DNA from 2 places in the Pseudomonas sp. P1_F1_2 genome. Region 2 is predicted to be linked to the other one. Evidence: riboswitches for the same ligand, from Rfam matches in the RefSeq annotation. Region 2 holds a riboswitch; the other holds the start of a gene.
What was found. Region 2 has a riboswitch for cobalamin ahead of cobO (cob(I)yrinic acid a,c-diamide adenosyltransferase). Riboswitches for the same ligand answer to the same signal wherever they lie in the genome.
Positions count from the first base shown of each region.

Region 1 (10,735 bases), on a different contig from region 2:
TTCATGCATCGATCAGAACTGATGCTTGAGCGACGCCAGCACCCTCTCGGCATTCGCATCACAGGCTATCCCTTCGGGTCGCACTTCGATGCTTTCGATCACCCCCAGCAACTTCGCCTTGCTCTGGGCCAGGTGAAGTTGCATTTCTTCGATCTGCTCGACTTTTCGCACAAGCCCCGCCACCAGTTCATCGCGCTTGAACTCGCCCGTTACGGTGTCAGGTAATAACTGCTTCAGCTCTTCGAGGCTGAACCCCGCCTGTTGGGCACACTGAATAATCATCAGTGTTTGCAGGGCCTGCTCTGAGTATCGCCGGTAGCCATTGGCCGAGCGCGCCACCTGACTGATCAACCCTTGAGCTTCGTAAAACCGGATTCGCGAAGCGTTCAAGCCGCTTAACTGCGCCAATTCACCAATTTTCATCACGGCCTCATTTGCCTGCTTGACATTAAAGTTAACTTTAAGCTTAGCCTCTACGCTTCACTGATGAGGAGTCAAGCATGTCGCCCTTCCAAGCGTTAAATCTGCCCAACGGCCAGACCGTCGGTAATCGTATCGCCAAAGCCGCGATGGAAGAAAACCTCGCCGATACCGGCCAAGGGCCGTCACGCGCCTTGTTTCAGCTGTATCAGGCCTGGGCCGAGGGCGAAGCCGGCCTGTTGCTGACTGGCAATGTCATGATCGATCGCCGCGCCATGACCGGCCCCGGTGGCGTGGTGCTGGAAGACGAACGGCATATCGAACAGTTCCGTCAGTGGGCAACCATTGGCCGGGCCGGTGGTGCGCATTTCTGGGTGCAATTGAACCATCCCGGCCGCCAGACCATGGCCAACCTCGGCCAACAAGCCTTGGCGCCGTCGGCGGTGGCGCTGGACCTGGGGGGCTTTTCGAAGATGTTTGCCGAGCCCAAACCCATGTCCGAGGCCAATATCAGCGAGGTGATCACCCGCTTCGCCACCAGCGCAGCTCTCGCCGAAAAGGCCGGGTTCACTGGCGTGCAGATCCATGCGGCGCACGGTTACCTGCTCAGCCAGTTCCTCTCGCCGCTGACCAATCAGCGGACCGACCGTTGGGGCGGATCACTGGAAAATCGCGCGCGTTTGCTGCTGGACGTGGTCCGCGCCGTTCGCGAGGCGGTATCGCCGCAGTTTTGTGTGGCAGTGAAACTCAATTCCGCCGACTTCCAGCGTGGCGGTTTTGATGCCGACGATGCCCGTCAGGTGATCCGGTGGCTCAATGAGCAACGCATCGACCTGCTGGAACTCTCCGGCGGCAGCTACGAAGCCCCCGCGATGCAAGGTGAAGCCCGCGACGGCCGGACCTTGGCGCGCGAAGCCTACTTTCTGGAAATGGCCGGTGAACTGGCCAGTGTGGCGAACATGCCGGTGATGGTAACCGGCGGCATCCGGCGTCTGGCTATCGTGGAGCAGGTGCTCGACAGCGGCATCGCCATGGCCGGCATTGGCACGGCGATGGCCGTCGAACCGCAATTGGTCAAACAGTGGCGCCAAGGTCAGAACAGTCACCCGCAGTTGCCGCCGATCCGCTGGAAACGCAAACCATTGGCCGCGCTGGCGAACATGGCGGTGGTGAAGTTTCAGCTCAAGCGACTCAGCCGCGGGCGTAAGCCTCAGCCGCAGGTATCGGCGCTGTGGGCATTGATTCTTGACCAGTTGTACATCAGCCGACGGACTCGCCAGTATCGTCAGGCGATGAGTAAGTAACCTGAGCTAGACACGATGATGGCATATTAGTATCGTCTCTCTGCCCGCCCGGGACGATACTTTGCACTCCCAATATCGCAATCCGGAAGACGAGGCGCATCATTTGCCATGGAAGCCGAGTGTTCACAATGCTAACTGTAATAAACGTAGGTCAAGGCGACGCCTTTATTCTGAATCCAGGACAAGGTTGTGATTTAAGCGATCCACCGCTTCTAATAGACACAGGTCCCGCCAAGGCGAATATTGAAAACATACTGAGCCCAGGTATTTATCGGTTATTAATCACCCACTCACACGAAGATCATATCGGTGGGGTTCCGCGACTATTAAAGTCAAAAAAAATAGAAATTTCCCACACTTATATTCCCTACTATCTTCCTGAAATAACAAAAATATACGGCTATCTAAAAAAACACACCACTGAAAAACTTAAACAGCCGAACTGGAAGTTGATCAGCACCTTGCACCCGCAGTTGGTCGCACAGGGAGATACTTTGTGCACCCACGCGACCATATTGAACCCCCCTCGCCACCCCGAAAAAATTTTCGACGACTTCCCAACCTCCGAAACGTCCATCGAACAAGCGCTTACTATACTTTCGGAATATGGAATAGAGCTTCCGAGAGAAGAAATAATTAACTATGTCTCACCACTGGTTTTGCGCCGCCACATCGAAAGCCAATTGGAGTATGGGTTCTTTGCGCGAAAATTCGTGCATTTATTTTTCATCACGCTCAGTGAGTCACTCGCCGGCGCCTCAAAAAACAATATAGATTACTACGTCTCCCGGCACGTAAAGTTGAACTCCAACCGAGCCAGCATTGTATTCAAACACCAGCACGACAGCGGCGACTGGTTATTTACAGGTGATGCAGACAACTCGGTATTTGAACGACTGATCGAAGAAAAAACCGACATATCTGCGAAGTTTCTAAAAGTCCCACATCATGGCAGCAGAGAAAATATTTCCAACAACGCAATGCTCGCCATTAAACCTGATCATGCAATTATCAGCCATAACAACCGAAAATTCGGCACTTCGAATGACCCACACCCACACAACGAAGTAATCGACTTGCTCGATCGACACCGAGTTAATTGCTACTACACTAACGAAGTAGTAAAAAAATCCGTAACCATCAAAACCCAAGCTACCGGTTCCATTTTGGATGGGCTGATTAACTTTATTTAGATCTGCGAGTCCCCACACCACTGATCGCCCATCAGTGGTGCCGCCCCGAACATTTACCCTCAGAAAACAATGGGGGATTCCGGGATATCGATATGCAAATAAGTGGCACACAAGTCACTTGCCAACCGTTTAGCCCGGTTTAGTCGAATCGCTCCTCTTTCGATATCCACCAGCAAAATGGGACAATCCAGAGCAGGCAGAACTGACCACTCTTTCAATCGTCCATCGGTCAGCAGCAACACTCGCTGCTGCTCCGCTGGGAAGCGTATTTTCCGTGCCACCAGCCAACGCCCGGCCTCTTCCAGCGCCGCCAACACTGGCGTGCCGCCGCTTGCACCCAGCCCATCAAGCCAGGTACGCAAACCGCTGGAGGCTTTCAAGCCTTGCACCTGCCATTTCGGCACATTGCCGCTGGCCGTCAGCAACGCCAGTCGCGCACGTTGGCGATAGGCATCGTCGAACAATTGCGCCAGCAAACCCTTGGCATCGCTTAATGCTTGATGACGCCGCGTCGAGGCCGACGCATCGACGATCACCAGCCACAATTCATGGGCGCTTCGCGTGCGCAGATGGAACAGTACATCGCTGCATTGACGTGGCCGGCCGTTGAGCAAGGTTCCGGGCCAATTGATCGAGCCGCTGCGTGCAGCGTGACGCTTGCCTTGCTTGCCGTTGTCCAGCCGTCCTGCGCGGGGTCTGGCATTCGCCCCCGCATCAGATCGAGGGCGAATGCCTAAGGCTTTTTTGGCCAGCTCGGCACTTCACGGCGGGCGCCGACCGGCAACGCCTGGGCCGGCATGTCTCCCCATTGGCCCTGGCCTTCGCTCGGGTTGGGAGGTTGCGCAGACGGTGACTGACTGGATTGCGGTGCCGGCAGTGTTTGCTCGCGGCGACGATGACGCAAGGCGAAGTCGGCGACGGCGTCGATATCGTCCTCGGTGATCGCGTTCGCCCCTTGCCATGCGGCATGGGCGCGGGCGGCGCGCAGCCAGACCAGGTCGGCGCGCAAGCCATCGACCCCGGCGGCAAAGCAGCGCTCCGTAATCAGCGCGAGCGCTTGATCGTCGAGGGGGATGCTCGCCAACAGACTACGGGCCTTCTCGCAGCGTTCGCGCAGCGCCTGCTGTTGATGTTCCCACTGCGCGCAGAACTGTTGCGGATCGCTGTCGAAATCCAGTCGTCGACGGATGATCTGACCACGCTCGGTCGGTGCGGTATGGCCGCTGAGCGCAACGTTCAGGCCAAAGCGATCGAGCAGTTGTGGACGCAGCTCGCCCTCTTCCGGGTTCATGGTGCCGATCAGTACGAATTTCGCCGAATGCCGATGGGAAATGCCGTCGCGTTCGATCAGGTTGGTGCCGCTGGCGGCGACGTCAAGCAACAGGTCCACGAGGTGATCGGGCAGCAGATTGACCTCATCGACATAGAGCACGCCGCCGTCAGCCTTGGCCAGTACGCCGGGGGAAAATTGCGCACGGCCATCGCTCAGCGCCGCATCCAGGTCGAGGGTGCCGACCAGTCGTTCCTCGGTTGCACCCAGCGGCAGCGTGACGAATTGACCGCTGGCGAGCAGATCTGCCAGACCACGGGCCAGGGTCGATTTGGCCATGCCGCGAGGGCCTTCGATGAGTACGCCACCGATTTTCGGGTCGATGGCGGTCAGGTACAGGGCGAGCTTCAAGTCGTCGGCGCCGACCACGGCGGATAACGGGAAATGCGGGGTGTCGGTCATGTCGGGTCTCGTGTGTGGTCGGTGATGTGATCGTTCCCACGCTCCGCGTGGGAATGCAGCATGGGACGCTCTGCGTCCCCAGAGCCGAACGCGGAGCGTCCGTTGAGGCATTCCCACGCAGAGCGTGGGAACGATCATGCCCTCATGAATCTTCTTCTATATCCAACAACAAATTCTCCAGCGCCTCGCGATACTCGCCCGGTTCCTTCCACATCCCTCGCCGCTGCGCTTCCAGCATCCGTTCGGTCATGTCTCGCAACGCATGCGGGTTGTGCTCGCGAACGAAATCGCGAGTCGCCGGATCGAGCAAATAAGCGTCGGCCAGTAACGCGTACTGGTGATCGTCAATCAGTTGCGTAGTGGCGTCGAACGCAAACAGGTTGTCGACCGTCGCCGCCAGTTCAAACGCGCCTTTGTAGCCGTGACGCTTGGCCCCGTCGATCCACTTTGGATTGGCCGCCCGGGAACGAATCACCCGGTTCAGCTCTTCCTTCAAGGTGCGGATTTTCGGCAAGTCCGGTTGACTGTGATCGCCGTGGTAACTGGCCGCGGCTTCACCGCTGAGGCTTTCTACGGCGGCGAGCATGCCGCCCTGGAACTGGTAATAATCGTTGGAATCGAGCAAGTCGTGCTCGCGATTGTCCTGGTTTTGCAGCACCGCTTGCACCTGGCTCAGGCGCTGGGCGAATTGTTCGCGAGCGGCGGTACCTTCGTCCGAGCCGCCATAAGCATAGCCGCCCCAGTTCAGGTATACCTCGGCCAGATCTTCGCGGCTTTGCCACAGACGCCCGTCGATGGCGCCCTGCACGCCGGCACCATACGCACCGGGTTTGGCCCCGAAAATTCGCCAACCGGCCTGACGATTCGCAGCGTCTTCATCCAGCCCCGATTGCATCAACGCTTCACGTTCGGCACGCACTTTGGCCGCCAACGGGTTCAGGTCGTCGGGTTCATCCAGCGCGGCGACCGCTTGCACCGCGGCGTCGAACAAGCGGATCAGGTTGGCAAAGGCATCGCGGAAAAAACCGGAGACGCGCAAGGTAACGTCCACACGCGGGCGGTCGAGCAAGCTCAGCGGCAGAATCTCGAAATCGTCGACCCGCTGACTGCCGGTCGCCCAGACCGGACGCACGCCCATCAGCGCCATGGCTTGGGCAATGTCGTCGCCGCCGGTGCGCATGGTCGCGGTGCCCCACACGGACAAACCGAGTTGGCGCAGATGATCGCCGTGGTCTTGCAGATGTCGTTCAAGGATCAGGTTGGCCGACTGGAAACCGATGCGCCACGCGGTGGTGGTCGGCAGGTTGCGCACGTCCACCGAATAGAAGTTGCGCCCGGTAGGCAGCACGTCCAGACGGCCGCGGCTGGGTGCGCCGCTGGGGCCGGCGGGAACGAACCGGCCCTTCAGGGCGTCGAGCAGACCGCGCATTTCGGCTGGGCCGCAGGCGTCAAGGCGTGGTGCGACGACTTCGCGCAGGCTGTCGAGGATGGCTTGCACTTCTGCCCAGCGCGGAACCTGTGGGAGCGAGCTTGCTCGCGATAGCGGTGGGTCAATCGACATCAATGTTGAATGTTCAACCGCATCGCGAGCAAGCTCGCTCCCACAGAGTCCGCGCTCGGTGCTCAATGTTTGCGAGATGAGTTGTGCGGCGAACAATTCCAGTCGTTCACGGGTATCGCCCGCCGTACGCCAGAGTTCATCGTTCATCAGTTGCAGTTCAATTGGACGAGGCCCGGTCCACGGCTCGGCCAACGCACAATCCAGAGGATCGAATCCCAGCTCGAACGCCTTCGCCAACGCTCGCAGCAAACTGGATTGCGCACCACGACCATCGCCACGGGGAATCCGCAGCAAGGCCAGCAAGGTGTCGATGCGCAAGCGCCCGGTCGGTGACTCGCCAAAGATGTGCAGGCCATCGCGAATCTGCGATTCCTTCAAATCGCAGAGATAGGTGTCCAGACGCGGCAACCAGATCGCCGCGTCGGCATCGCTGTCGAGTTTTTCGTCCAGTTGCAGTTCACGGTCAATGTGGGTGTCGCGCACCAGTTGCAGGATGTCGCGCTGCAATTCCCGAGCACGACGCGGATCGAGCAGTTGCGCTTCGTAATACTCGTCGGCCAGTAATTCGAGATTGCGCAATGGCCCGTAAGTTTCAGCGCGGGTCAGCGGCGGCATCAGGTGATCGATGATCACCGCTTGAGTGCGGCGCTTGGCCTGCGCGCCCTCGCCCGGGTCATTGACGATAAACGGATAAATGTTCGGCAGCGGCCCGAGCAATACGTCCGGCCAGCAGTTTTCCGAGAGCCCGACACCTTTGCCCGGCAACCATTCGAGGTTGCCGTGCTTGCCGACGTGAATCACGCCGTGGGCCCCGTAGGTGTTGCGCAGCCAGAAGTAGAACGCCAGATAACCGTGCGGCGGCACCAGGTCCGGGTCGTGATACACCGCGCTCGGGTCCACCTGATAACCACGCGCCGGCTGAATGCCGACGAAGGTCAGGCCGAAGCGCAGGCCGGCGATCATCATTCGTCCGCCACGGCACATCGGATCGCTTTCGGGCGTGCCCCAGCGTTCCAGCACGGCTTGGCGGTTGGCCTCGGGCAAGGCGTCGAACATCTGCCGGTATTCGTCCAGCGTGAGGCTTTGATGGCAGGGACGCTGATCCAGGGTATCGAGGTCGTTGCTGACCCCGCCGAGTAATTGCTGGATCAACGCCGTTCCGCTGTCCGGTAACTCGGCCGACAGCGGATAACCCTCGACCTGCAGCGCACGCAAGATATTCAACGCGGCGGCCGGGGTATCGAGGCCGACGCCATTGCCGATGCGCCCATCCCGGGTCGGGTAGTTGGCGAGAATCAGGGCGATACGTTTTTCGCTGTTCGCCAGCCGCGCCAGATCGATCCAGCGCCGCGCCAGTTCGGCGACGAAATCCATGCGTTCGGGTTGAGGACGATAGCAAACGACGTCCGACTGACTGCGCTCGCTGCGCCACGCCAAGTCCTTGAAGCTGATCGGGCGGCTGATGATGCGGCCGTCCAGTTCCGGCAATGCGATGTGCATCGCCAGGTCACGCGGACCGAGGCCCTGCTCACTGGCGCGCCATCCTGGCTCGTTGTCCTGAGCGCAAATCGCCTGAATCACCGGGATGTTGCGGCGAAACGGGCGCAGGTGCGGCGCTTCGGGGCTGGATTGGGCGAAACCGGTGGTGTTCAAAATCACCCCCGCCTCGACTTCATCCAGCCAATCCTCGACCACCGTCAGGCAGCCGGGCTCTTTCAAACTGGCCACGGCAATCGGCAAGGGATTTAACCCCGCCGCCTGCAAACGCTGGCAGAAAACATCGATAAATCCGGTATTGGCCGCCTGCAAATGCGAGCGGTAAAACAACACCGCCGCCACCGGTTGATCGGCGTGCCAATCGGCTTGCCAGTCTTTCAGGGCTGCGGGGCTTTTTTTCGGATGGTAAATCGCCGTGCGCGGCAGGGTTTGGGGCTCGGCCCAGGCGTAATCGCGGCCAAGCCATTGAGTGGCCAGGCAGCGGAAAAAATCCAGGGCATTGCCCATGCCGCCCTGACGCAAAAACTGCCAGAGCCGGTCGCGATCGCCGGCCGCCACGGTGCTCAGGTCGCTGAGTTCCGGGTCCGGGCGATCATCACCCGGCACCAGAATCAGTTGCACGCCCCGCTGGGAAAGCTCCACCAGCCGCTCGATGCCGTAACGCCAATAGGCGATGCCGCCGTGCAGCGAAATCAGAATCACCTTGGCGTGCCGCAGCACTTCGTCGACATACAGGTCGACCGAGGCATGGTTTTGCACCTGCATCGGGTTGGCCAGGCGCACGCTGGGATAATCATCGGGCAATTGCTGCGCGGCTTCTGCGAGCAGCGCCAGGCTGGAATCACCGCTGCACAGGATCACCAGCTCGGCGGGGGTTTGTCCAAGGTCGGCGATGTTGTCGTCCGACACGAAACCGCCGGGCTGGGTCCTGAGCAGGTGCATGGCTTAAACGCTGAGCGCGGCGCGCAATTGCGCTTCGAGTTGCGCGGCGTCCAGGTCTTGACCGATCAACACCAAGCGCGTGGTCCGCGCCTCATCGGCGCCCCACTGACGGTCAAAGTGCTTGTCGAAACGCGTGCCCACGCCCTGAATCAGCAAACGCATCGGTTTGTTGGGGATCGCGGCGAAGCCTTTCACACGCAGGATGCCGTGCTTGACCACCAGTTGGGTCAGCGCATCCAGCAGCAGGCTTTCGTCGGCTTGCGGCAGTTCGAGGGAGATCGAGTCAAACGCATCGTGATCGTGGTCGTCATGGTCATCACCGTCGTGGTGATGGTCGTGATGGCTGTGACGGCTGTCGATGTGTTCTTCGGAACCGGCACCCAGGCCGATCAGCACGTCCAGCGGTAGGCGACCGCTGCTGGCTTCGATGACTTTGACCGCCGGTGGCAATTCTTCAGCGACTTCAAGGCGCACGCGGGCCAGGTCTTCAGGGCTGATCAGGTCGGCCTTGTTGAGGATCACCAGGTCGGCGCTGGCCAATTGGTCGGCGAACAGCTCGTGCAGCGGCGATTCATGGTCCAGGTTCGGGTCGAGTTTACGCTGGGCGTCGACCTGATCCGGGAACGCGGCAAAGGTGCCGGCGGCCACGGCCGGGCTGTCGACGACGGTAATGACCGCGTCGACGGTGCAGGCACTGCGGATTTCCGGCCATTGGAAGGCTTGAACCAACGGTTTGGGCAGGGCCAGGCCCGAGGTTTCGATGAGGATGTGATCGAGGTCGCCGCGACGGGCAACCAGTTCGCGCATCACCGGGAAGAATTCTTCCTGAACCGTGCAGCACAGGCAGCCGTTGGCCAACTCATAAACGCGACCGTTGGCTTCTTCTTCGGTGCAGCCGATGGAGCATTGCTTGAGGATTTCGCCGTCAATGCCCAGCTCGCCAAACTCGTTGACGATCACCGCGATGCGACGGCCCTGAGCGTTGTCGAGCATGTGCCGCAGCAGCGTGGTTTTGCCCGAGCCGAGGAAACCGGTAACGATGGTGACGGGGAGTTTGGCCAGTGTTTTCATCGGATGCCCTTTGGCTTTGGTGGCGGGCATACGGGACGACGACCGGCAGCGCGCACGCGCATGCCTGAAGAGTTCGCCACCGGATCACCCCGCCCGGTTGAAAGTGAGAATCTGTGTCGAGGCAGGTCTCCTGGCTGACGGCTGGCCAGTCGATTGACTGGCGGTTGCTGCGCCTTCCCGCTCGCGCCATGGCTGGCGCATGCAGTGGCATGGCAGAAACTGAACCGTTCACAGTTGCGGGGGCAGCCGCGGCATTGACCGCGTTCCCTTCTTAGCTTCGACAAACGCCGAAGAACCTCGAAAGCGCAAGGCTACGCATCGCTTGGGAGCGGGTCAATGTCTTGTGGCGGCCATCAGGACGCTTTCGCGGGCAAGCCTTGCTCCTACAGGATTAGGGCGGTCTTGTAGGCGCAAGGCTTGCCCGCGATAGCGTCGACACAATGGCGTGTTGAGAACCCTTGCCAATTGACGGCCAACCCCCGCCCATGCTCTCCTACACGCTTTGTTACGGGTGCCCTTCACAGGGTGAAACGGGAAACCGGTGAATCATGTGCTTTACTCAAAGCCATGTCAGTCCGGTGCTGCCCCCGCAACGGTAAGCGAGCGAAGCATCAAATCCACTGTGCCAGCAGTTCGGCATGGGAAGGTGATGTTTGCAGGCCACGGCGAAAGCCAACGCCCCTCGTGAGCCCGGAGACCGGCCCGCAACACACAGTGACCCTTACGGTCACGGAACAACAAACCCGCGGTGGGCGGGCGCTGTTTGAACGTCTGCGAGCCCGAATCGCAGGGGTTTTCCATGCGCTCTATTCACCCGCTGACAGACCAGAGGGAAGCGCGCCATGTCGATCATCACCAGCACCGGCTCCAGCAGCACCGCCAGCAGCACCACAACCCTGACCCAACGCCTGACCGCCGCCGTGTGTGCGTCGATCCTGGGCGCGTGTCTTGTCTATTTCGCCGGTTTCTCGCACATAGAAGCGGTGCACAACGCCGCGCACGATACCCGTCACAG
Region 1 covers NZ_JBFUBK010000034.1:17,192-27,926, reverse strand. Annotated here, with positions in the region: gene AC1D2P_RS12610 (DUF2790 domain-containing protein) at 1-22, shown strand, start outside; gene AC1D2P_RS12605 (MerR family transcriptional regulator) at 13-423, opposite strand; gene AC1D2P_RS12600 (NADH:flavin oxidoreductase/NADH oxidase family protein) at 501-1,724, shown strand; gene AC1D2P_RS12595 (ComEC/Rec2 family competence protein) at 1,853-2,917, shown strand; gene AC1D2P_RS12590 (vWA domain-containing protein) at 2,977-3,669, opposite strand; gene AC1D2P_RS12585 (magnesium chelatase ATPase subunit I) at 3,651-4,649, opposite strand; gene cobN (cobaltochelatase subunit CobN) at 4,792-8,649, opposite strand; gene cobW (cobalamin biosynthesis protein CobW) at 8,653-9,720, opposite strand; cobalamin riboswitch at 9,824-10,035, opposite strand; cobalamin riboswitch at 10,213-10,440, shown strand; gene AC1D2P_RS12570 (CbtB domain-containing protein) at 10,563-10,735, shown strand, end outside.
Region 1: linked by a shared signal. The riboswitch ahead of cobW (cobalamin biosynthesis protein CobW) and the one ahead of cobO (cob(I)yrinic acid a,c-diamide adenosyltransferase) in region 2 are both predicted to bind cobalamin.

Region 2 (10,735 bases):
CACTTCGATGATCTTGCGGATCAGCGAGTAGCCGTTGGAGTGCGGGCCGGAAGACGGCAGGGCGAGCAGGGCGTCGCCGGCTGCGACTTTGGAACCGTCGATGATCTCGGATTTTTCCACGACGCCGACGCAGAAACCGGCCAGGTCGTAGTCTTCGCCTTCGTACATGCCCGGCATTTCAGCGGTTTCGCCGCCAACCAGGGAGCAACCGGACAGTTCGCAGCCAGCACCGATGCCGGTGACGACCTGGGTCGCGGTTTCGACGTTGAGTTTGCCGGTAGCGTAGTAGTCGAGGAAGAACAGCGGTTCAGCGCCGCAGACCACCAGGTCGTTCACGCACATGGCCACCAGGTCGATGCCGATGCTGTCGTGCTTGTTCAGGTTCAGGGCCAGGCGCAGCTTGGTGCCCACGCCGTCGGTGCCGGAAACCAGCACAGGCTGCTTGTAGCCAGCCGGGATTTCGCAGAGGGCGCCGAAACCGCCCAGGCCGCCCATGACTTCCGGGCGCGCAGTGCGCTTGGCGACGCTCTTGATGCGTTCGACCAATGCTTCACCGGCGTCGATGTCTACACCGGCGTCCTTGTAGCTCAGGGAGGGTTGCTTGCTCATGATCCAGGCCTTTAGGGGGGATTCAGGGGTAACGACCGAGTCCAGCGGGGGACGCCGAAATCGACGGGGGCGATTGCCTCACGCGAAATTCGATGTGCCCGGCTGTTGCCGGTCTGCGAAGGCGCGCGATTTTATCAGGCTTGAGGGGCAGCGGCCATCCTCACGCCGACGGCAGGGGCATATCCTATTAAAAAAATTGATATTGAGCGTGTTAGTGGGCTGTATAAGGTAACGCGATTAACCGTCTATCGTTATGACAGTGCGAAAACTTATCGCGGCCGTGTGAATGTTTTGCACAGGGAAGTGGTCACAGCCCTGTTCGATCGTCTTCATGCGGTCTGTTCCAGCCGCTCTTGTCGTCAGGAATCTTCCATGCGTTTTTTTTCTAAATTGTTGTGTTTGAGCTGTTTTTCCCTGATCAGCCTCACGAGTCATGCCGAAAACGTGAAAGGCCTTTATCAGGTGCGCGAGCCTGTCACCAGTCAGGCGCCCGCGGAGCGTGATCAAGCGATCCAGCGGGCGCTGGACACGCTGGTGTTGCGTCTGACCGGCGATCCCAAGGCGGTGCAGAGTCCGGGGTTGGCAGCCCTGCGCAAAGATCCGCAGCAAATCATCAGCCAATTTGGTTTTGACGCGGGCCCTCCAGAAGTACTGAAGGTCGATTTTGATCCGAACACTACCGAGCAAGCATTGCGTCGTGCCGGGTTGTCGTTGTGGGGTGCCAATCGACCGTCGATCCTCGGTTGGTGGTTGAACGATGCCACCGAGGGTTCAAGTTTGGTGGGCGATGGCCAGGCCGCCGCTACACCGTTGCGTCGAGCGGCGCAGCACCGTGGTTTGCCGCTGCGTTTGCCGCTGGCGGACCTGAGTGAGCAACTGGTCGCTACGGCGCCCAACCTGGAAGGCACCGACGCAACGCCACTGCGCGGGGTCTCGGAACGTTACAACGCTGACGCCTTGCTCGCCGTGCATGCCCGCGAAGAGGGCGGCCAGTGGCAGGCCAAATGGAATTTGTGGATGGGCGACAAGAAGGAAGCGGGCAACGTACAGGGCGCGGATCAGGCCGCTGTGGCTGACGCTGTGATGCTGGCGGTCAGCGAGCGACTGGCGCCACGGTTTGTTGTCAAGCCGGGCGCTTCTGGCGAGCAATTGCTGGAAGTGCAGGGCATGAACCTGGAGCGCTATGCGGCGCTGGGGCGATTGCTCGACCCTTTTGGCGCGCGTCTGCAAAGTGTTGACGGTGATCGCATTCTTTATCGGGTTAACGGCAGTGCCGAGCAATTGCGCTCGCAGTTGTCGCTGGCGAAGTTGCAGGAAATGCCCGCCGGTGAAGTGCCCGCGCCCGTTGCGCCGGTTCAGCCCGTGGCGCAGGGTGCGACGCCTGCCGCGGCCCCAGCGCCGGCACCGGTGCCGCAATTGCGCTTCCGTTGGTAAGGTTTTCTTTCTTTATATAGATGCATATGGAGTGGTACATGGCCGATACGCGGCGTTGGTTCTGGTTGGGTGGAGTGGTTCTGCTCTGCGCGTTTATCTGGCTGTTGCATCCGATCCTGACACCGTTCCTGGTGGCGTTGCTGCTGGCCTATCTGTTCGATCCGCTGGTGGATCGGCTGGAGAAAGCCGGACTTTCAAGGACGTGGGGCGTGGTGGCGGTGTTCGCACTGTTCACGTTGATTTTCACCACGCTGCTGCTGGTGTTGGTGCCGCTGCTGGCCAGGCAGTTGTTTCGTTTGTATGAGCTGGCGCCGCAAATGCTCGACTGGCTGCAGCACACCGCATTGCCGTGGGCGCAGTCGAAGTTCGGGTTGTCGGAGGGGTTCTGGAAATTCGACAAGCTCAAGGCCGCGATCAGTGAACACATGGGGCAGACCAGCGATATTGTCGGTGTGGTGTTGAGCCAGGCCACAGCGTCCGGTCTTGCATTGATTGGCTGGTTGGCCAATCTGGTGTTGATCCCGGTGGTAAGTTTTTACCTGCTGCGGGACTGGGACCTGATGATGGCAAAAATCCGCAGCCTGCTGCCGCGCGATCGTGAAGAGCGCGTCGTCGAGCTCGCCGGTGAATGTCACGAAGTGCTCGGTGCGTTCGTGCGTGGGCAATTGCTGGTGATGGTGGCTTTGGGCGTGATCTACGCGTCGGGCCTGATGCTGGTGGGGCTGGAGTTGGGGCTGCTGATCGGCCTGATTGCCGGTCTGGCCGCGATCGTGCCGTACATGGGGTTTGTCATCGGGATTGGCGCGGCGTTGATTGCCGGTCTGTTTCAGTTCGGCGGCGAACTGTATCCCATGCTGGGGATCGTCGCGGTGTTTATGGTCGGGCAGGCGCTGGAGGGTATGGTGCTGACGCCATTGCTGGTTGGCGACCGGATTGGCCTGCATCCGGTGGCGGTGATCTTCGCGATTCTGGCAGGGGGAGAATTGTTCGGTTTTACCGGCGTGTTGCTGGCACTGCCGGTGGCGGCGGTGATCATGGTGCTGGTGCGCCATGTACAAGATTTGTATAGGGATTCAGATATGTACGGTGGTGTCGACAAACCTTGATTGCAACGGTTGTCGACGGTTCACAGAGGTCGGCCTGTTTTCGTGCCAGGTCGGCCTGCATCCCGGGTGTGCCAGAGGCCGGTGCTGTCAAAGAAACTGTCATAAAACCGGTGCGTTAACGCAAACCTTTGATTTTGCTTGTGGTCTGTCGCATTGTGCGACCAGCGTCACGGGTATAAACTTCGCAAACTTTACACAGAGGCCACTAACGGTTCCTTTGGAACTGTTCAGTCAGCATGAAACCGATTCAGCTGCCCCTAGGTGTGCGTCTGCGTGATGACGCTACCTTTATCAATTACTACCCTGGCGCCAATGCCGCAGCACTCGGCTATGTCGAGCGGCTATGCGAAGCCGACGCCGGCTGGACCGAAAGCCTGATTTATCTCTGGGGCAAGGACGGGGTAGGGCGTACGCATTTGTTGCAGGCGGCTTGCCTGCGCTTCGAGCAGTTGGGGGAGCCGGCGGTGTACCTGCCGTTGGCCGAGCTGCTGGATCGTGGCATCTCGATTCTCGATAACCTCGAACAATACGAACTGGTCTGCCTGGATGATTTGCAGGCGGTTGCCGGCCGGGCTGATTGGGAAGAGGCACTGTTCCATCTGTTCAATCGGTTGCGTGACAGTGGTCGGCGCTTGCTGATCGCCGCGTCGACATCCCCGCGTGAACTGCCGGTGAAGCTGGCAGACTTGAAGTCTCGCTTGACCCTGGCGCTGATCTTTCAGATGCGTCCACTCTCCGACGAAGACAAATTGCGCGCCTTGCAATTGCGTGCGTCGCGTCGCGGCCTACACCTGACCGATGAAGTCGGCCATTTTATTTTGACTCGCGGTACTCGCAGCATGAGTGCGCTTTTCGAGCTGCTTGAACGTCTCGATCAGGCCTCTCTTCAAGCTCAGCGCAAGCTGACAATCCCCTTCCTGAAGGAAACGCTGGGCTGGTAAAACCAAAGCCTGGCAGGGGTTTCGGCATATTTCAGGCGCCAGGAAATCCGCTTTCCTACAGAGCTGCAGGTTGCGCAAGCGTTTAAAATGGGCTTAAGCGCTTAGATGTTAACGAGAAACCGATAAGTCACATAAAGTTCGATTGAATTTGCAAATGAGGATGATAGCGGGCATAGTCTCGACTTCTTTACAACTATCAGCCACGGTCGTGCCCATGCTAAAGCGCTTCGCACCCCTCGTGCCTCTCGCACTCGTCACCCTGTTGTTCGGTTGCGCTGCTCACTCTCCAGTGTCCCAGCAAGAGCAACAACAGCAGGCTAAAAATTCAGTTACCGCACAATCTTCTTCCGTTCTTTTCCAGGAAGAACTGGCCACCGATAAAGAACTGGCCGACTTTGCCGACGGCAAGGCCTACCAGCTACCGGTTCTGGCCGACAGCATTCTTGAGCGTGGCATGTCCCTGATCGGTACCCGTTACCGTTTCGGCGGCACTTCTGAAGCCGGTTTTGATTGCAGCGGCTTCATCGGTTACCTGTTCCGTGAGGAAGCGGGCATGAACCTGCCTCGTTCTACTCGCGAAATGATCAACGTGGACGCTCCTCTGGTGGCTCGCAGCGCGCTGAAGCCAGGCGATCTGCTGTTCTTCGCGACCAATGGTCGTCGTGGTCGCGTCAGTCACGCCGGGATCTACCTGGGTGACAACCAGTTCATCCACTCCAGCAGCCGCAAAAGCGGTGGCGTCCGGGTCGACAGCCTGGGTGACAGCTACTGGAGCAAGACCTTTATCGAAGCCAAGCGCGCCCTCGCGATGGCACCGACAGTGGTCACCGCTCGCAAGTAAACGTACAAGTTGTAAGGCGAAGTTAAAGTCTTACTTGAAGTTTGCTGCGTAGGCGCTAGAATTCTGATCTTAATGATGGCAAACCGCCTGCGTCACGCGCAGGCGGTTTTCTTTTCTGCACTCCCAGCAGGAAAAAGCCGCAGCCAGATCAGGATGCTCTGCTTATGACGATGTCGGCCCGCCTTGCACTCATGTTCTTCGCAGCGCTGCTCAGCGCCTGCGCCAGCCGCACACCGCCTCCTGCGCCGGTGAATCGCGCGCCGATCGTCTTTGGTTCCTCCCAGGCATCTTCCCCTGAAGCAGAAGAGGTGCTCTTTCGCGCGTTGGGCCTGGTGGGCACGCCTTACCGTTGGGGCGGCAATACGCCGGACTCCGGTTTTGATTGCAGTGGGTTAATCGGCTTTGTCTATCGTGATGCCGCCGGCATTTCCCTGCCGCGTACCACGCACGAGATGATCAGCATGCAAGCCGCCAATGTGGGCAAGGAAGGTCTGCAAACCGGTGATCTCATCTTCTTCGCTACCAATGGCGGTTCTCAGGTGAGCCATGCCGGGATTTACGTGGGCGAGGGCCGCTTCGTTCATGCACCCGCCACGGGCGGCACGGTGAAGCTCGACAGCTTGTCCAAAGCCTATTGGCAACGGGCTTACCTGAGCGCCAAGCGCGTTCTGCAACCCGAGCACTTGGCGCGCAATCCCTAGTCACGCTGCTGCCCCGTGTAGGAGTGAGCCTGCTCGCGATAGCGTTGGGTCAGTCAATATCGATGTGACTGTCCCAACGCTATCGCGAGCAGGCTCACTCCTACAGGGGGTTGGGGGGCGGTTACTTAGCGGCTGACACGCGCCACACCTTGTTCCCGACATCATCCGCCACCAGCAAGCCACCCTGCTGGTCGATCACGACGCCTACCGGCCGACCCATGGCCTCTTCGTCTTTATTGAGAAAATCGGTCAGTACATCGACCGGTTTCCCGGTCGGTTTGCCGCCTGCGAATGGCACGAAGATCACTTTGTAGCCGCTGTGCGGTTTGCGGTTCCACGAACCGTGCTGACCGATAAAGGCCCCTTCCTTGAATTGCGCGGGCAGGCTGGTGCCTTCAGCGAACGTCAGCCCCAGCGATGCCGTGTGCGGACCCACTGCGTAGTCCGGCGCAATGGCCTTGGCCACAAGGTCCGGGTTTTGTGGCTCGACACGAATGTCGACATGTTGACCGTAGTAGCTGAACGGCCAGCCGTAGAACCCGCCATCCTTGACCGAGGTGATGTAGTCCGGCACCAGGTCGCTGCCGATTTCGTCCCGCTCATTGACCGCCGTCCACAGTGCGCCACTGCGGGGCTCCCAGGCCAACCCGTTTGGATTGCGAATGCCTGAAGCGAATATCCGGTGGTTGCCGGTGGCGCGGTCCACTTCCCAGATCGCTGCGCGACCTTCCTCTTGATCCAGGCCGTTTTCACCGACGTTGCTGTTGGAGCCCACCGTGACGTACAGCTTGCGGCCGTCCTTGCTGGCGATGACGTTTTTGGTCCAGTGATGATTCAGAGTGCCTCCCGGCAGATCGACCACCTTGGTCGGCGGTGACTTGATCGCGGTATCACCGTTTTTATAGTGAAAGCGCAGCAAACGGTCGGTGTCGGCCACGTACAGGTCATTGCCGACCAGCGTCATGCCGAAGGGCGAATTGAGGTTTTCCAGGAACACCGTGCGGGTTTCGGCGACGCCGTCGTGGTCCTTGTCACGCAGCAGGGTGATGCGGTTCGGGCTCGGTACTTTGGCGCCGGCACGGCCCATGGCTTTGCCCATGACCCAGCCACGAATGCCTTTGCCGTCATCGGGTTTGGGTGGCGCGCTGGTTTCGGCTACCAGCACGTCGCCGTTGGGTAGCACGTAGAGCCAGCGCGGGTGATCGAGGCCTTCGGCGAAGGCGGCCACTTGAGTGCCGGCAGCGGCAGTAGGTTTCGCGCCCTTCGGCCAGCCGATCGCCGGGGCGATATTCACCGTCGGTATCAGGGTTTTGTTGGGTTCAGGCAGCTTGGGTGACGGGCCGGTGCCGTCGGAGACTTGCAGGGTGGAAGTTTCACCACAGGCGGCAAGCCCTCCGGCGAGCACGATGACGATAGCGAGCGGGGACTTGCGCATGCTGGTCTTCCCTATGATTGCTCTGACTTAATCATAGAGAAGCTTCAGCGTGCGATGGTTCCGTCGATTAGCCGCGGGCTTCCTTGAACAACACGGCAACGCCTGGGTGATAGTTGCCGGCTTCGTTGCGCAACTTGCGATAGGCGTAGGGGAAATACCAGGCGACGGCACAGCAGTGTTCTTTTTGCAGATCGTCGACCATGTCCTGAAGTTCTTCAGGGGTGGCGCTTTGCTGGGCTTTTTGCGGGGCAACGAACAGGCAACCAAGTTTCAGGTCGCTGGCGTAGCTGATTCGTTTGGCGTCGCTGGTGATGTCCTGCAGTGCCTGCGTCAGGTTCAGGCTGTTGACCTTGGGCCAGCGTTGAGTGGCCTGAAGGTAGGCGCGCTCTTCGGCGGTTGCGATAAACAGATCGGCGCGGGCGTTGCGCTCGCCTTCTTCGTTCTGTTTGCGCGTCGACGTGTTTGGCAGCGTGACCATTTCCGCCATCCAGGCTGCTGCGGAGAGCAGGCCGAGGTTGGCTTTTTCATCGTGCCAATAAGGCGAGTCGTTATCACCGCGCACCGTGTTGTAGCGGTCGATACAGTCAAACCAGCGCTCCAGCACCGGCCGCAGGAATTCCAGCTTCGGATTGCTGATGATCATGCCTTGCATGTTGCTCACCCTTGTAATTGTGTTGTTGGGTTTTGTGGCGCTTTGATATCACTGCTGACAGTGTGGTGCAAGATTGGCGTCAGTAAATTGATCGGCGGCAGTATATCGCTCGCCGCAGCTTTGTCTTCATTTGACGCTCCACCCCCAACCCTCTAACCTTCGCGGCTTGTTTCAGGTGCTCTGTGGCAGTGGCCGACAGAGTGAAACAGGGAAGCCGGTGAGTGACTATCGTAAAACGACGAAACGTCACGATCCCGGCGCTGCCCCCGCAACGGTAAATGAGTGAAAACTGCGCCTTGAGCCACTGTGTCTATTGTCGACATGGGAAGGCGCGCAGTCCGGCATCACGCCGCTCATGAGCCCGGAGACCGGCCTGATTCATCCAGCGGCATCACGGTGGGCGATGCCAGGCTTCTTGCCGTCTATTCTTGTGCCCGCCCGCCGTTATCCAGCCTCAACGGAGAGCTCCCCCATGACCGATACCCCTGATCGTGACGAACGCCATTTGGCGCGCATGCAGCGCAAAAAAGCCGTGATCGACGAACGCATTGCCAATTCTCCCAACGAGTGCGGTTTGTTGCTGGTGCTGACCGGCAATGGCAAAGGCAAGAGCAGTTCGGCATTCGGCATGCTTGCCCGGTCCATGGGGCACGGCATGCAGTGCGGCGTGGTGCAATTCATCAAGGGGCGCAACAGCACCGGCGAGGAGCTGTTCTTCCGACGCTTCCCGGAGCAAGTGCGTTTCCATGTCATGGGCGAAGGCTTTACCTGGGAAACCCAGGACCGCCAGCGTGACATTGCCGCCGCCGAAGCTGCCTGGGCGGTGTCCCGCGAATTGCTCAGCGATCCGTCCATTGGTCTGGTGGTGCTGGATGAGCTGAACATCGCGCTCAAGCACGGTTATCTCGATCTCGATCAAGTGCTCAGCGACTTGCAAGCCCGTCCTCCGATGCAACACGTGGTGGTCACCGGTCGCGGTGCCAAGCCGGAAATGATCGAACTGGCCGACACCGTCACCGAAATGGGTGTGATCAAGCACGCGTTCCAGGCCGGGATCAAAGCGCAAAAAGGCGTCGAGCTGTGAATCAGCCACGTTGTTGCCCGGCGGTACTGATTGCCGCCCCGGCTTCCGGTCAGGGCAAGACCACCGTCACTGCCGCGCTGGCCCGTTTGCATCGCAATCAGGGGCGCAAGGTGCGTGTGTTCAAATGCGGTCCGGACTTTCTTGACCCGATGATCCTCGAGCGCGCCAGCGGTGCGCCGGTGTATCAATTGGACATGTGGATGGTCGGCGAGCAGGAAAGTCGGCGACTGCTGTGGGAAGCCGCTGCTGAAGCCGACTTGATCCTGATCGAAGGTGTCATGGGGCTGTTCGACGGCACGCCGTCCAGCGCCGACCTGGCGCGGCACTTCGGAGTGCCGGTGCTCGCGGTGATCGACGGCACTGCCATGGCGCAGACCTTCGGTGCACTGGCGTTAGGGCTGGCGCGCTATCAAGCGGATTTGCCGTTTGCCGGTGTATTGGCCAACCGCGTGGGCACGCTGCGCCATGCGCAATTGCTTGAAGGCAGCCTGACCGAAGGCTTGCGTTGGTACGGTGCGTTGTCGCGGGAAACCGGGATCGAGTTGCCGAGCCGTCATCTGGGGCTGGTGCAGGCCAGCGAGTTGAATGATTTGGACTTGCGTCTCGACGCGGCAGCCGATGCGCTGGCCAGCAGCTGTGAAGTGGCATTGCCGCCGGCGGTAGAGTTTGCCGCCCCGGATGTGATCGTTGCCGAGCCGTTGCTCGCGGACGTGCGCATTGCGGTGGCCCGTGACGAAGCGTTCGCCTTCACTTACGGCGCGAGCCTGGATTTGCTGCGAGTCATGGGCGCCGAGCTGTCGTTCTTCTCGCCGATCCGCGACCGCCAATTACCGGACGCCGACAGCCTCTACCTGCCGGGCGGTTATCCCGAATTGCATCATGTCGCACTGTCACAGAACACCCCGATGCTCAACGCAATCCGTGCGCACCATGCGGCCGGTAAACCGTTGTTGGCCGAGTGCGGCGGCATGCTGTACTTGCTCGACTCGTTGACCGATGTCGAGGGCACTCGTGCAGAGCTGGTCGGTTTGTTGAAAGGGGACGCGGTGATGCAAAAGCGTCTGGCCGCGTTGGCTTTGCAAGCGGTCGAACTGCCTGAAGGTTCGCTGCGCGGCCACACGTATCACCACTCCCTGACCAGCACCGAGCTTGAGCCTATCGCGCGCGGCCTCAGTCCGAACGGCGGTCGCGGCGCCGAGGCGGTTTATCGTGAGGGGCGGATGACCGCGTCGTACGTGCACTTCTATTTTCCATCCAATCCATCGGCCATTGCCGCGCTGTTTGCGCCGGACCTTGAGGCCGACTTGCTCGCGAAGCGGCCATGAGCGACAACGCTTTTTCAGATGCCGAACGCGCAGCGGTCTATCGCGCCATCGGCGAACGCCGCGACATGCGTCACTTCAGTGGCGGCACGGTCGAGCCCGAGCTGCTGCGACGCCTGCTCGAAGCGGCGCATCAGGCCCCTAGTGTCGGCCTGATGCAGCCCTGGCGTTTCATCCGCATCAGCGACCGAGACTTGCGCGACAAGATCCAGTTGCTGGTGGAAGAAGAGCGCGTGCGCACCGCCGAAGCCCTCGGCGAGCGCACCGACGAATTCATGAAGCTCAAGGTCGAAGGCATCAATGACTGTGCCGAAGTGCTGGTCGCCGCGCTGATGGACGATCGCGAGCGCCACATCTTCGGGCGTCGCACCTTGCCGGAAATGGACATGGCCTCGCTGTCCTGCGCCATCCAGAACTTATGGCTGGCTTCGCGCGCGGAAGGTCTGGGCATGGGCTGGGTGTCGCTGTTCGAGCCGCAAGCGCTGGCGGACCTGCTGGGTCTGCCGGCCGGGGCCAAGCCGCTGGCGGTTCTTTGTCTGGGGCCGGTCAAGGAATTCTATCCGGCGCCGATGCTGGTACTCGAAGGTTGGGCGCAAGCGCGCCCGCTGAG
Region 2 covers NZ_JBFUBK010000006.1:36,026-46,760, reverse strand. Annotated here, with positions in the region: gene purM (phosphoribosylformylglycinamidine cyclo-ligase) at 1-609, opposite strand, end outside; gene AC1D2P_RS02990 (DUF2066 domain-containing protein) at 982-2,043, shown strand; gene AC1D2P_RS02985 (AI-2E family transporter) at 2,082-3,149, shown strand; gene hda (DnaA regulatory inactivator Hda) at 3,386-4,090, shown strand; gene AC1D2P_RS02975 (C40 family peptidase) at 4,305-4,931, shown strand; gene AC1D2P_RS02970 (C40 family peptidase) at 5,096-5,632, shown strand; gene AC1D2P_RS02965 (PQQ-dependent sugar dehydrogenase) at 5,754-7,067, opposite strand; gene AC1D2P_RS02960 (hypothetical protein) at 7,135-7,719, opposite strand; cobalamin riboswitch at 7,876-8,110, shown strand; gene cobO (cob(I)yrinic acid a,c-diamide adenosyltransferase) at 8,192-8,803, shown strand; gene AC1D2P_RS02950 (cobyrinate a,c-diamide synthase) at 8,800-10,128, shown strand; gene bluB (5,6-dimethylbenzimidazole synthase) at 10,125-10,735, shown strand, end outside.